DNA from 3 places in the Paenibacillus sp. Lou8.1 genome. Region 1 is predicted to be linked to each of the others. Evidence: predicted binding sites of a transcription regulator. Region 1 holds the regulator's gene; each other region holds the start of a gene.
What was found. The regulator LexA, encoded in region 1, represses DNA repair genes until DNA is damaged. The targets are predictions, from matches to a motif close to CGAACATATGTTCG.
Positions count from the first base shown of each region.

Region 2: addB (helicase-exonuclease AddAB subunit AddB) is a predicted target of LexA. The motif match lies at 2,055-2,068, and genes of this name have one in related genera.
Region 3: recA (recombinase RecA) is a predicted target of LexA. The motif match lies at 2,116-2,129, and genes of this name have one in related genera.

Region 1 is NZ_JANAVN010000002.1:245,852-250,684, forward strand. Features, by position in the region: gene NLX78_RS03930 (HAD family hydrolase) at 1-646, opposite strand, end outside; gene NLX78_RS03935 (hypothetical protein) at 802-1,311, opposite strand; gene NLX78_RS03940 (DUF896 domain-containing protein) at 1,432-1,638, opposite strand; gene NLX78_RS03945 (LysM peptidoglycan-binding domain-containing protein) at 1,747-2,115, opposite strand; gene lexA (transcriptional repressor LexA) at 2,304-2,930, shown strand; gene NLX78_RS03955 (hypothetical protein) at 3,554-3,718, shown strand; gene NLX78_RS03960 (hypothetical protein) at 3,760-3,900, shown strand; gene NLX78_RS03965 (GNAT family N-acetyltransferase) at 4,132-4,671, shown strand.
Region 2 is NZ_JANAVN010000006.1:89,965-94,797, forward strand. Features, by position in the region: gene addB (helicase-exonuclease AddAB subunit AddB) at 1-1,988, opposite strand, end outside; gene NLX78_RS10220 (class I SAM-dependent rRNA methyltransferase) at 2,225-3,604, opposite strand; gene NLX78_RS10225 (Na/Pi cotransporter family protein) at 3,964-4,833, shown strand, end outside.
Region 3 is NZ_JANAVN010000001.1:535,491-540,323, reverse strand. Features, by position in the region: gene NLX78_RS02600 (regulatory protein RecX) at 40-789, opposite strand; gene recA (recombinase RecA) at 985-2,046, opposite strand; gene NLX78_RS02590 (competence/damage-inducible protein A) at 2,289-3,557, opposite strand; gene pgsA (CDP-diacylglycerol--glycerol-3-phosphate 3-phosphatidyltransferase) at 3,653-4,240, opposite strand; gene NLX78_RS02580 (YajQ family cyclic di-GMP-binding protein) at 4,451-4,833, opposite strand, start outside.

The DNA.
Region 1 (4,833 bases):
GCTTATCTCCTACCATTAAAGCATGTTCAGGCTCAATACCAAGAAGCCCCAAAGCATGCTGGAATATAGATGGATCAGGCTTGCCTCGACCAAAAGAACCTGAAATGACAACATGATCAAAAAAAGGAGCTAATTGAGGAACTCCATCCAGTTTCTCCTGTTGTAGATCAGGGGAGCCGTTTGTCAGCAATAACAGTTTGTAATGTCCCTTCAATTGTTCTAGAATCTCAAACGTTTCTTCATATACATGTGGACGTGCGCGTCTTTCCGAAGCAAATTGGGTAGCCAGCTTTTCCGCCAACTTCTCATTATCTATCCCTAGTTGCTGGAGTCCTCTGCGCCATGATTCCTTTCGATAAACAGGGGCCAACTGTTCCAATTGGCGGAATTCAGGTTGCTCACCTGCTGTAAAATTCGCCCACAATCCTTCAAACGGGTTAATGCCGATCATTTGAGTAAAACTAAAGGTTTCATAGGATTCATACAAAGCGCGTGCTTCCTTACGTACCGCTTCCTCCAGAGTTTTCGGATCAACGCCTGCTTCACGGGAGCCTGTTTGGCACGCTGCATCAAATGCCTCTTCTACACTACGTTCATCCCATAAAAGGGTATCATCAAGATCAAACATTACCGCCTGAATCGTCATCTGAATTATCCACTCTCTTTCCACAGTATATGTACACCTATTTGCTCGGTTAAGTATTTGAATCGTTATGTGTGCCCATATTAAGCAAGCGGCCGCAGCATGTTATATGAAATAACATCATACGGCCTTTGTTAAAGAGCTACAGGCTAAATCAGTTATTTTTTGTCCACCTGTATCTGATTGGATAGCGCAAACTTCTCAAGTCGCTCTGCAATGGCATCCGTGTCATAGCGACCTAATGATTTTGTGAAAATGAAATTACCGCCCTTACCTTTTCTTTCAACGGTTACGTAACCCTTTTCAATCTTGATGGCTTTCATGTCCCCAGCCGTCATTGGACGTTCTCTACCACCTTTCAGCATGTAGAGAGTATCCTTTCCCACTTTCAGATAAGGACGACGGATGAAAAAGATAACAGCCAGCATCAAGTACAGGCCGAATACAAGCCAATCCATCCCTCGCATGCCAGTCTTAGTCAAAAAGTAACTCATAAGCATGTACAATACAGAAAGACCAGCCAGCATAATTGGCACAGTAATGTTACGGCCACGGAAAATATCCATTGCAGAACCTGCGCCGTTAATGGTTTGAATGCCTTGCTTTTTGCGCGATTTATTTAAATGCGCTGTGTTTTTGCGTACTTTTCTTTCAAATGATCGGGCCATCTCTCAATTCCTTCCCAGATATATTACAATAAAACAATTGCCTCAAAGCTGATCTATATAGATACCCAGAACGGTACCTAAAACAAAAGGCAAATTGCAGGCTTGGGCGCTTTAACAACATTAATGCTTCAGCCCGTCATTTCCCTTCGATGTATCATCGTCCACAAATTCAATTGTTTCAAGCTGCTGCCGAAAATTACGGCGAATGTTACCTAAATAAATTTCCCGAAGATTGGCGCGCTCTGTGGCTTCCTCTTCCGTCAAACCCTCGGATTTTGCTTTGCGCGCTAATTCATTGATGCGCTGTACCAAGCTGTCTATATCCAAATTATGTCCCCTCCATAAAAGCAAAGATATAATACACTTTGACATGTAGAAAAGAGCTTGTCAAGGCTCCCGCATTACGCTCCCTGACAAGCTCTAATAGTCTATAGGTCAGAAGTTAGGAAGCTTGAGTACCTGACCTGCCTGTACTCCCCGATCCTCTAAACCGTTAATCCGCACAATTCCTTCTATATATACCCGTGTATCCATTCGTTCCGGTTTATGATTTGCGGCAATCTCCCACAACGTATCTCCAGGTTGTACGGTCAGTTTAGTCACTTCTTCCTGGGAAGCTGAAGGTGCCGCGAAAACCGTAAGTACACCTGCCCCTGCAATCCAAGCAACAATCACTAAAATAAGAAGCTTAAGTAAAAGAGTATTAGTAATAATTTGCATAAAATGCGCTCTACCCTCTTTTCGGGTCTCCTGCAAATTTTCTGAATTCATCGGAAAAATACTTTGATAAGTGCTATATTTCATCATTGGCTGCGACCTCCAAACGTTTGTTCTTATGTTTTCACAATATAACACGAACATTTGTTTTGTTCAATAGAAAAGAGAACAAAAGTTCGCGATTATTTTTAGGGATTATTTAGAACTTATGTTTGTACGAACGGAGGTTCTATGCTATAATTTTCCCAAACGTTACTAAATGGGGTTGATACGGTATGTCTAAGATTTCGAGCCGCCAGCAGGCCATTCTTGAATTTATCCGCAATGAAGTGCGTCTAAAGGGATACCCCCCTTCTGTACGCGAAATAGGCGAGGCTGTCGGATTGGCCTCCAGTTCTACGGTTCACGGTCATTTGGATCGTTTAGAGAAAAAAGGACTCATTCGACGCGATCCTACAAAACCACGGGCTATTGAGTTACTCGGTCAAGACGAATCGGATAACAGCAACTTGATTAATTACTCCATTAGTCGTGTCCCCGTCGTCGGCAAAGTAACTGCTGGCCTTCCTATTACGGCGACAGAAAATATTGAAGATTACTTTCCTCTTCCCCAACACTTTGTTGGTGAGGATAAAATATTCATGTTATCTGTTGTAGGCGAAAGCATGATTGAGGCTGGGATTGCTAACGGAGACTATGTAATCGTACGTCAGCAGCAGACCGCTGATAATGGCGATATTGTTGTAGCTATGACAGATGAAGACGAGGCTACAGTTAAAACCTTCTACAAAGAAAAAGATCATATCCGGCTTCAACCTGAAAATCCAGCCTTTGAACCGCTTCGCCTGACACACGTCAGCATTTTGGGCAAGGTTGTAGGACTCTTCCGGGACTTCCACTGATTTCTCGTTCTTTCTTCCCCGTTATTCTAACCACTAATACAAAACCGGCTGCCTAGGGTAAGCCGGTTTTGTATTGTTATTGTGTTTACTATGTATCTCACAACTATTTTTTAATTTCAGCAACCTATTCCTATTGTTTCTACTATAAAATCAGCCTCCTCATCTCAAATAATCACCCACTGATCTTGAGATCACACATAACAACCTACGATCGTATTCAGTACATACAAATACTTATCCATTTCAGGTACTTAGAAAAGCAACTCGAAGCTGTAATTTCCGAAAGAAACAATTACCCAGAAGACAGCCAAGAATATAAACTGCTCTCTGAACAACTGAATCATATTCTTGCTCAAGAGGCGTACTACGAGAAAAAACTTAACACTCTTAATAGTAAATAATTTTTATACTAAACTGCATATTATTTATCTACACTATTAGACTCATGCCGACCTGCCTGTAACATTCTCCTGCAACATGGCGAAGACAGGTTCGCATGAGTTTTTTGTTAACCATTAGTAATATAGGTACCAGCTTCTTTTTGCTTTTAATAGATTTATGCTGATACATTACTATCACAATTGACATAGTATATAGCAGACCTAAGCAAAGGAGATATGCAGATGATCAGAAATAGAGTTAAAACGTATAAGCATCGCATCGGGAAAAACAGATATCTGGTCGTTAAAGTCTTTCAAGCCGCAGCTGCTAAAACAGGAAGCGGAAATGCACTAGCAACCAATGCCTTGAATATCAAGATTTCCAAGCGTAAGCATAAACACCACTAAGATTCATCCGTACCTTCATTTCCTTGAAGGGAGGTGATCATATGAGCAGAAGACATTGCAGACGTGATTTGAGAAGAAGAAGATCAAACATCCGTTCGAATCAAAGAGCCGTTGCGCGTGCAAGAGGTAACGCACTGGCTGTTAATCTGTTTAGCGTGAATGATAGACAACGCAGACGTTAATAATCGTTTTCAAGCAAAAGCAGGAAGGATTCTTCCTGCTTTTTTTTGTGTTAAACGCTACACCTAACTACTGCTATGAATCGTTGAAGCAAGCGGACGAGATCGTAGAATATCACACATAGTTGAACAGTCGCTACAATTTTGCTCTTTTTATAAATCTAACAGACAGGAAAAGGTGGTTCTCTTTTAGAATAGTGTGCATAGAGAAATTAAACCAGGAGGAGACAAGCCATGATAATTAAAATGTCACTTTCGAATATGGGAGATTTTAAGAAGTCAAATGAGAATAACGGCTTTATTGTGTCAGGAAGGATTATACCTAAATACGAGAACGATAATTGGACATATATAGAAGAAAGTTTCCCCGAACCATATTTTAAACAGTATGAGGATGATGACGTTGACATCAGTTATATTGATGAACAAGGAAAATCTATTTTTTTATATTATGATGAGAACGACTGTGTTGGGCAAATTAAACTTTGTACTAATTGGAATCGCTTTGCTCTAATTGAGGATATTGCCGTCGCTAAAGACTGGAGACACAAGGGAATCGGAGCAGCCTTATTGAGTAAAGCAACCGAGTGGGCTAAGCAGAATAACCTTGTTGGTCTTATGCTTGAAACACAGGATGTGAATGTTTTAGCTTGTCGATTCTATGCTAAAAATAACTTTGTTATCGGCGGAGTTGATACTATGCTATATTCTAATTTTTCCACAGCCCATGAAAAAGCGATTTTTTGGTATTATAAGTTTAAGCATTCAAATTAGCCTATCCTTCTGTAACAAGGCTGAATTTGAAATAATACCATCTTGTACGCACACTTTGCGTTGCCATCTCTAGTAAAATCAAACTGATCAGCAAACAAAGCTCTGCCAACCAATTAAGGTTAGCAGAGCTTTTGATTTATTTAGAGTATCCACTTACTTCAA
Region 2 (4,833 bases), on a different contig from region 1:
CTTGTCATATCCGGCGCCAGCTCTACGCCTCGTTCGTTTAATGCCATACGCTCCTGCTCATTCAGCACACCGTCCTCATGGAATACAGCCGGCATCACACCTTCGTTCATACCTAGCACAAAGGCATGTTGAATACCGGACACACGTGTACGGTCCGTGTTTCCGACCAGAACCTGATCCAGAGCTGGCGGAACAAGTCCCATACGGAACTCGGCCAATCCCGTTTCCAGCACACCCGCAAACAAAGAGGTATCCAGCCTCTCATCACCCATCATTTCGACGATTTGATCCAGTAGTTCAAGCACTGCATCCCATACCTGACGATGCTCCTTCGCCTGCTCAGGTTTTCCTGCTTCCTCTGCCTGATGAATGAAGGCGTCCAGCTTGTGGCCGATTTCTGCATCCTCCAGTAACAGATATACCGCTTCACACTTCTCAAGTGCAGTTCGTGCCTTGCCCACACGTTTCTCAAACGCACGTAAAGGCGTCACGATCACATCCCGGCATAGCTCCATCAAATCCAACGTTTCATCCCGCCTACGGTTCCGTTCCTGCTCCTCCAGCTCCAGTGACAAGCTGGGCACAGCCTGCCACGGCCGACCATCTGTCCAACGGCTGCCTTGTATTCCGCAGGCTAGAACATAGTTTTCCAAACGGTCCATCTCCTCGCGGCTCACCCGACCGTCCAGCGGCAGTAGAAGGTCTGTTTTGACCGCACGGAATACATCCTCATATCGCCAACGCCGCTGCACGATATCCAGCGAAGCCCGAATCAATTCCACCAAAGGATGATGTAATACACTTCTTCGCTGATCCAGAAATACTGGAACCTCATACTGTTTGAATATCGGTTCCACCCATGGCTCATAATCTTCAATATGACGTACAAACAGAGCCATCTCCCGGTAACGCGCGCCTTCATCTCGGGCCAGACGGCGCATTTCGCGTACAGCCCCTTCCAGCTCTACACGGCGATTCGCCGCAGCGTACAGTTTTATGCCCTCCGGCTGTTCTTCTGTCCACTGCTCTCGTAGCTGCTGCAGCCGCATCCGTTGTTCCTGATTCCGTAACCCTGTACGATGTTCAAAGTTAGCCTCCAAATATGCCAACGCTGGACGCTCCTTAAATCTCGGCAACGGATCAGGGCGCAGTAATTGTGTCTGCGTCTCTATCATCAGCTCGTCTGCCATTCCTTTGAGTCTTACATACGTAGCCGCCGAAGGATGAAACAAATCCAGCTCATGCGGAAGCTGTCCGCTCTCGTAGCTGCGGTTGCAAGTCAGCGCCACCGTCAACGAAGAGGCATGCAGCATAAGTTGCTCCACCACCTTGTATTCATGTGGTGTAAACCTACGGTAGCCATCCATCCAAATGTCTGCTCCACGCACAAGGGAAGACTCCGCAATCTGTTCTGCCAGCATGCGCAGCGTATCTTCACCGTCTATATATTTAAGCGTCAGCTCTCGTTCAAAATCCTCATAGATTAGACTGATATCTTTGAGCTTGCCGCGCAAAATCGGAGTTGACTCTCCCACAGCGTTCATTCGCTCCAGTTGCTCGGGTACAGACCGAGTATCATTTCCATACTGCTTTAGCTCCGTAAACAATGTATTCAACCGATCCACAAAGCCGAGCTGGTCTCCCGAATCCTTAAACAAGCTCAGTTCATCCTTGCGACGACGAATAATTTTATATAAAAGCATCTTCTTGCCTTCTTCCGTTACAGGCACCAGTGCTGAACCCCCGGTTTCCTGCATAACTAAATAGGCAAGACGATGAAATCCCATCACTTGGGCGCGCACCGACCCCTGAATACCGTTTCCGGCTTCTGTAAGTAACGCATGCTCGGAAGCAAATGACGATTGCTCCGGTACAAGTAACAGCATAGGCTTACCTAGCGGCTCCTCGCGTAACATAGACGTCATTTCATTGCGGATTAACGTACTTTTACCACTACCAGAGCGGCCAATCAACAAGCGGACCGACATGATGCGGCCTCCTTTCCAACGAACAACATTCTATTAAACAGTATAGCATATCAGGCAAGGGAGAAAAGAACGTACGTTTGCCATGTTGTAGCAATTCACCCCCCCCCTAAAAATAAATCAGTCCCGCAGGTTGGCTTGGTGCATGCCTTCTCTACAGGACTGATTTATACCTAAAATGAGTCTATTTTACCTATTTAATCACCAAAAAGGCGATTGACTTTGACTTTGTATGAAACCTAAAGCTGTGTCCGGCTGCGCACCTCAAAGATGGCGAATTTCAAGTAATGGCCTTCCTCCACACCCAAAATTTGAGGATGGTCCTTACCAGCCGCTCTCCAGTCTACCAGACGAAGGATTTTGCCGGCATCTGCCGCCGCTTCCTTAATGGTGTCCAAAAACAGATCTGGCCGCATATGGAACGAACAGCTCGCTGTCACCAGATAGCCGCCCTCATTGACAAGCTTCATCCCATGCAGGTTGATATCTTTGTATCCACGTGTAGCTCCTTTGACAGCGTTCTTTGTTTTGGCAAAGGCTGGCGGATCGAGAATGACCACATCAAAGGTGCGTCCGCCACCTGCTGTCAGCGGCTTGGATGTATCTCCTTTGCCCCCGGCTCGTGCATTGCGTTCCTCTACACCTTTCACTTGATTGCGCAAATATTGAAAAGCATCGTCGACGACAAACTCGACGCGTTCCTCAAAACCGTTCAGCTTGACATTATCCCGCGCACTTTCAATCGCATGCTCAGAAATATCAAGACAAGTTACTTTTTTAGCACCATGTTTACATGCATTGAGCGTAAAGCTTCCCGTATGTGAAAAACATTCCAATACGGTTGCGCCGTCCCAGAATGGAAATTCAACAACCTTACCGCTTTTATTCACTGGCTTCATGACCGTTGTGCCAGCGTCCCCTGAGTCTGTAGCAACTTCTTGTAGCGTAATTCCACTACGTGCTCCCCAACCTGTCATCAACGGTGCTATGGCCGCTCTATTTTCACGCTGGTCAAAAAAATAACCCGTCTTCTGGCCCTCTACGATATCAACCTTGATGTGCAGCCCATTTTCCGTCACCACCACATGACGCGGGCAATCACCGTACAAAGGACCCTTTGTTTGTTCCAATCCTTCCAGCTCTCGGATGGATACATCACTGCGCTCATATATACCAACAGGACCCAATACTTCAACGAGCGCATCCCTGATTTCTTCCCTGCGCCGATCCATGCCAAGCGTTAACAACTGCACGACCAACACATCACCAAATCGATCTACAATCAGTCCAGGCAAAAAATCAGCCTCGCCGTACACCAACCGATAAGCGTCTCCCCCGGTCACAAAACGTTCGCGGTGCTCCAGACATTTGCGAAAGCGTTGGGCAAAAAAGTTTTGATCCATTGCTTCCAGCGGCTCATAGGACATCACACGTACTGTAATTTGTGAAGCCGGATTATAGTAACCTGTCGCCAAATAACGCCCCTGATGGTTAACGATACTGACCAAATCGCCTGCCTCTGGGTTCCCTTCGATCTTGGCTATTTCGTTTTTAAACACCCAAGGGTGTGCGTGCTCCAGCCTTTTTTTACGGCTGCGTTCTAATATTACTGAAGGCAAAATCCTTCACTCCCATTCTTGAATTACTCAAAGTGTTAAAACGTTTTGTTCGATAGGGGCGCGGCTCCGCGGATCATTTGATCTTACGATCGCTGTTGCAACGGGATTCTTGGAATTAGGTAACACATTTAAAGGTAAGAATCCCGTTGCAAAGGCGAACGCTGGCGCTTCTCCAGATTCAAATGAACCGCTCCGCTACTGCCCGCCTGTATATCGACGTCACGCTTTTAAAGCTTGTGAAGATACTACAAAAATTATCGTTCTATAAAAAAACAGCTCGGCCATGCTTGTCATGGCTGTCCCCGACAGATCATAGGCTGTTACATAAGTATTTTCACCTAGAAAAGGGGGCTATGCCCGTGTTTATACATGTTATACTCCCGCTGTGCGGTGGGCTGTTTATTTTTTTGGGCGGGATGAAGCTGATGGAAGCAGCCCTCCGGCATTTGGCCGGCCCCTTCCTCACCCGCTGGTTGAACCGCGCCACCGTTTCCCCTTGGCGGGGCATGCTGTTCAGCTCAGGCATTACCGCCCTGCTGCAAAGCAGCACCGCCGTAACGGTGCTAACGATCGGACTGGTCAACGCCGGGCTGTTGACCTACGGCCGCACGCTCGGCATCATTCTCGGCACCAATATCGGCACCTGTCTGACCACCGAGCTGATGGGGCTCCAGCTCGGCAAGCTGGCTGTTCCGCTGCTCTGCGGCTCACTGCTCTGCTGGAGCACTGCCGTCCTGTGGAGTGAAGCTGTCCCCAGCCGCCAGTATGTGTCTGCCGGAGCTTCATCCGGCTCCAATGGGCTCAGCCGTCCGCAGGCTGTACAATATATCAGCCTCGTCTTTGCTGGATTTTCGCTGATTCTGGCGGGTATTCGCGTGATGCAGTCGGTCGGACCCTGGATTGAGCAGGCCGGACTATTCCGTTGGTTTCTTGATCACGCTGCAGCCAACATGTGGTGGGCCTTCGCTGCTGGAGCCTGCCTGACCGCGCTGGTTCACAGTAGCGCAGCCGTCATTGGCATGGCGATTAGCCTTGCCGCTGCGGGAGCCTTGCCAGCCGATGTGGGGATCGCCATCGTCATCGGCTCCAATGTAGGCACCTGCGTAACCGCCCTGATTGCCGCTGTTGGCGGAAGCGTGTCCGGCAAATTTGTAGCCTGGTCCCACGTGCTGCTGAACGTAGGCGGAGCCTTGCTCTTTATGCCGTTGATCCCTGGTCTGGAGATGGCC
Region 3 (4,833 bases), on a different contig from region 1:
CCGTTCATACTAGCCAAAGGTTCAGCAGCCGTTTGGCAACTATTCCTCCCACTGCAACAATTCCTCGTCATCTGAAGCAACGTCATGCTCGGCCGCAGTGAGATGATTGACCACTCGGCGTGTCATATCCCCCGAATATCCTCGTCTCATGAGAAAAGGGTAGGTTTTCCTTTTTTTCTCCATTATATCACCACGTATCTGATTCCATTTCTTACGTCCGACCGTCAAAGCGCTCTCCCACTCCTCATTATCGGTGATCTCACCTAACGCTTCGCCAATAGAGGCTTTAGAGATGCCCTTCTGACGAAGTTCTTGCCTAACCCACATCTTACCCTTACGTTGGCTAGTTATGCGCTGCCTTGCCCATTGGCGGGCGTATAAATCATCATCTACGAGTTGTTCCCTTTGCAGTCGAACCATTACTTCGTCAATAACAGACTGATCCAGTTCTTTTTGTAACAAACGTTGGGCAATTTCCTGACGTGTGCGAGGCTTTCGCCCCAAATAGCGAAGCGCAAGTACATAAGCCTGTTGCTTTTCATCTGCCAGAACGATATCTTCCAGTTCTTTTTTATCAAATGACGTTCCTTTGAACATATTGTACTTGATCATTACATCTTCTAATACAGACAGCGAATACGGACCAAAATGAATGATATACCTTCCACGTTTGCGTCCCTGTCCCTGCTCTACCCTAGTAATCATCAATTCCTCATGATCCGGAAAAAGAGAAATCCCTTGTTGCTTATTTGCTTCCGAAGTGTATTCATCTTCATCGTCCAACTGCAATATATTTCCCTCACTTTGAAATTCACGAAAGCAGCCTTTGAACACCTGCTACGCAAAGTTAGATTCCGCTGACAAAGCAGATTTTAGTTGATGCAAAAATGCCCTGCACAACTGTGCAGGGCATCAGAATCATGCTATTCAAACGGACGGTGCCATAACCCTGGCCCCAGTTCACAAACCAGGATTCACCAAGCTTTATTCAAGCTCCAACAATTCCTGTTCTTCCTTCGCTTGCTGTGCCAACTCTTCTTCTGTAGGCGGAGCAACCGTCGTAATCAAATTGCTGGCCACCCGAATTTTTTGTTCGATCGTACTAGCAATATTCGGATTTTCCTTCAAAAATTGTTTAGCATTCTCACGTCCCTGACCAAGGCGCTCACCTTCGTAGGAATACCAGGCTCCGCTCTTGTCGACAATGTCATGCTCCGTACCGATATCGATCAAGCTACCTTCTTTGGAAATACCCTCACCGTACATAATATCCACCTCAGCCTGACGGAAAGGAGGGGCAACTTTGTTCTTCACGACTTTAATACGTGTGCGGTTACCCACAATGTCGTTACCCATTTTCAAACTTTCAATACGACGAACATCCAAACGTACCGTAGAGTAAAACTTCAAGGCACGTCCACCTGGTGTTGTTTCAGGGTTACCGAACATAACACCTACTTTTTCACGTAGCTGGTTAATAAAAATAGCAATGGTTTTCGACTTATTAATAGCTCCAGAAAGCTTACGCAATGCCTGAGACATCAAACGTGCTTGAAGACCAACGTGGGAATCTCCCATTTCGCCTTCAATCTCTGCCTTGGGCACAAGTGCCGCTACGGAGTCAACAACTACAATGTCTACTGCTCCACTACGTACAAGGGCTTCGGCAATCTCAAGCGCCTGCTCTCCTGTATCTGGTTGCGATAGTAACAACTCATCAATATTGACACCCAGCTTGCTTGCATACGACGGATCAAGCGCATGCTCGGCGTCGATAAAGGCGGCTTGTCCGCCTGTTTTTTGCACCTCTGCGATAGCGTGAAGAGCTACTGTCGTTTTACCGGATGATTCCGGTCCGTATATTTCAATAACCCGGCCTCTTGGAAAGCCGCCCGTTCCTAACGCAATATCCAAAGCAATCGAACCACTGGGGATCGTTTCCACTTGCATATGGGTAGACTCACCCAACTTCATAATGGAACCTTTACCAAATTGCTTTTCTATTTGACGGAGCGCCATATCCAGCGCAGCACGACGATCTGACAATAAACTCACATCCTTCATTGTTTGTACTTTAATAATACCTTGTTTTGACACGCTTGCCAAGCATTTTTTCGAACATACATTCGTTTTTTTTATTCGTACAACTCTCTTCTATAATTACACCTGTCTCTTAAAACAAAAAAAGAACCGCTGGCAAAAGGCTTTGCAACGGTTCTTCCGATAAGATGATTATACCATGAATATCTATCTAAAACAACTCTACGAGTCACACTGTACATAGATGTTTAAGAGAGTTTCTCGTTCTCTACCAGCCTGCGCCACAATCTGTACAGGATTGCTTTAACTGATCGCAGTCGGATTGTTTCACGGTTGCCACTCAGTCTCAGTTCATGTACTTCCGTTTCCTTGTCGCGTTCAGCAATGCCAATATACACTAGACCGACTGGCTTCCGTTCGGAATACCCAGGCCCAGCTACACCAGTAACTGAAAGTCCAAAATCGCTATCCATGATCATTCTCGCCTGCTCTGCAAGCACAAGGGCTACTTCCTTACTCACTGCGCCTGGCGCATGGTCCCCTTCCAAATAATCATAAGGCACGTTGAGTAACTTCATCTTCATTTCATTGGAATAGCACACGATGCCACCTTGAAACATAGCAGCACTGCCAGGTATAGAAGTAATTTGTTCCATCAGCATTCCACCTGTACAGCTTTCTGCCGCACTCACAGTGAGTTCGCGTTTGGCCATTAGATCTACGATAACCTTCTCCAGCGCAACATCCTCGCTTGCATACATATACTCCGGAAGACGCTGCTGAATTTCTACTTCCGTAGCTGTCAGCTTAATTAATGCTTCACTTTCGCTGGCCGCCTTGGTGGATATACGGATCGTGACTTCCCCTTCCTTGGCATAAGGAGCAATCGTAGGATCTGTCTGGGATTGGATCAGATCTAACAAATGGGTTTCAAGAGCTGACTCACCGATCCCTGCAAATTTTAGCATTTTCGAATAAATTGGCATTTCCTCACCGCTCAATGCCTGCTGAAGCAACCAAGGTTTCGCATGGTTTGCAAACATGGGTTTGAGTTCCTTAGGCGGTCCAGGCAAAACTACATAAAATTTACCGTCCTGTGCAATCGCGTCGCCCACAGCTAGCCCTGTCTCATTTTCAAGCGGAGTAGCACCTTCAATAGAAAGCGCCTGCCGGCGGTTATTCTCGGTCATTTCTACCCCACGGTTACGGAAAAATTGATCTAGCTTGTCCATTGCAAGACGATCTATGTGCAATTTCCGCCCCAATACAGCCGCTATCGCCTCTTTCGTCAAATCATCCTGAGTCGGCCCCAGACCGCCGGAAAACAAAATAATATCCGCACGCTTCTGAGCAATTCTTATCGCTTCCTGAAGCCGATTTATGTTATCGCCAACCACAGTCTGAAAATATACATCGATTCCAATTGTAGCCAGCTCTTGTGACAAATATTGAGCATTTGTATTCACTATTTGTCCGAGCAATAACTCTGTTCCTACTGCAATTATTTCAGCTTTCATCAATTCTTCCTCCTGTACTGCGAATATGATGGGAATTATATAAAGAAACAGCAATAAGTTTAGTCCCTATTGCTGTTTCCATAAAATTTATCCTGTTAAACTTTGGAGGAGCTCAGCAAATGGATATTTTTCACGAAATAATCAATACCCGAATAAATGGTGATCAACACTGCTGCCCATATCGCTATTAAATCAAACGGTATACCAAGAAAAACAAACGGGAAATTATTAATGAGCAGCGCTACAATAGCAACGATCTGGATGATCGTCTTTAATTTGCCCCAATTGCTTGCAGCAACCACAGACCCATCCAGTAAGGCAATCTGACGCAGCCCCGTAACCGCAAACTCACGGCTAACAATCACAACGACAATCCATGAATCAATTTTCCCCATTTCTACCAAGGAAACCAAAATAGCGGTTACCAAAAGCTTATCAGCAAGGGGGTCCAACAGCTTGCCCAAATTGGTGACCATATTATTTTTACGTGCCAAATATCCGTCAAGACCATCCGTGCTGGCTGCTACAAGGAAAATGATAGCCGCAATCAGCTGATTATACGGCAGCTTGAAAGCTCCGATCTCAATCGGCGGCGGATAAAAATCAAAGTCCACCAGCAAAGCCAGCATCATCACCGGGATAAGGCAAATCCGCGTTATTGTAATTCTGTTGGGTAAATTCACAACACACTCTCCCCTGATTATCGTACTTGATTACAAATGGCAGTTTTCGGATTAAATTCAATCCTATGTAAATCGCTTTCGACGAGCGCTATACACCTGAATTGTCTGCATTTTCGTTACAAGTATAATATGGCGCAAAACGCATGTCAAAATAACCTGCCGCAAATCAAGCAACGTTTTTTCCTACAAAATATATGAGGGAAAACGGCTTTATTTCATGTTTGTAAATTGAAGCTCCAATGGCAAATCAGCTTTACGTAGCAATTGAATGATCGCCTGTAAATCATCCCTGTTTTTTCCAGTCACTCGGATTTGATCACCTTGAATCTGACTTTTGACTTTTAGCTTGGAGTCCCGAATAAGAATATTAATTTTCTTGGCATTATCCTGATCAATTCCCTGCTTAAGCGAAAGACGCTGACGCACTGAACCTAGAGAAGCGGGTTCCAATTTGCCATACTCCACATTTTTAAGGGACAGACCTCGTTTGGCCATTTTAGATTGCAAAATATCAATCACCGCATTCAGCTTGTACTCGTCTTCCGATGCAATCGTAAGAGCTTCTTTCTCAAGCTTGAGGCTACTTTTGCTAT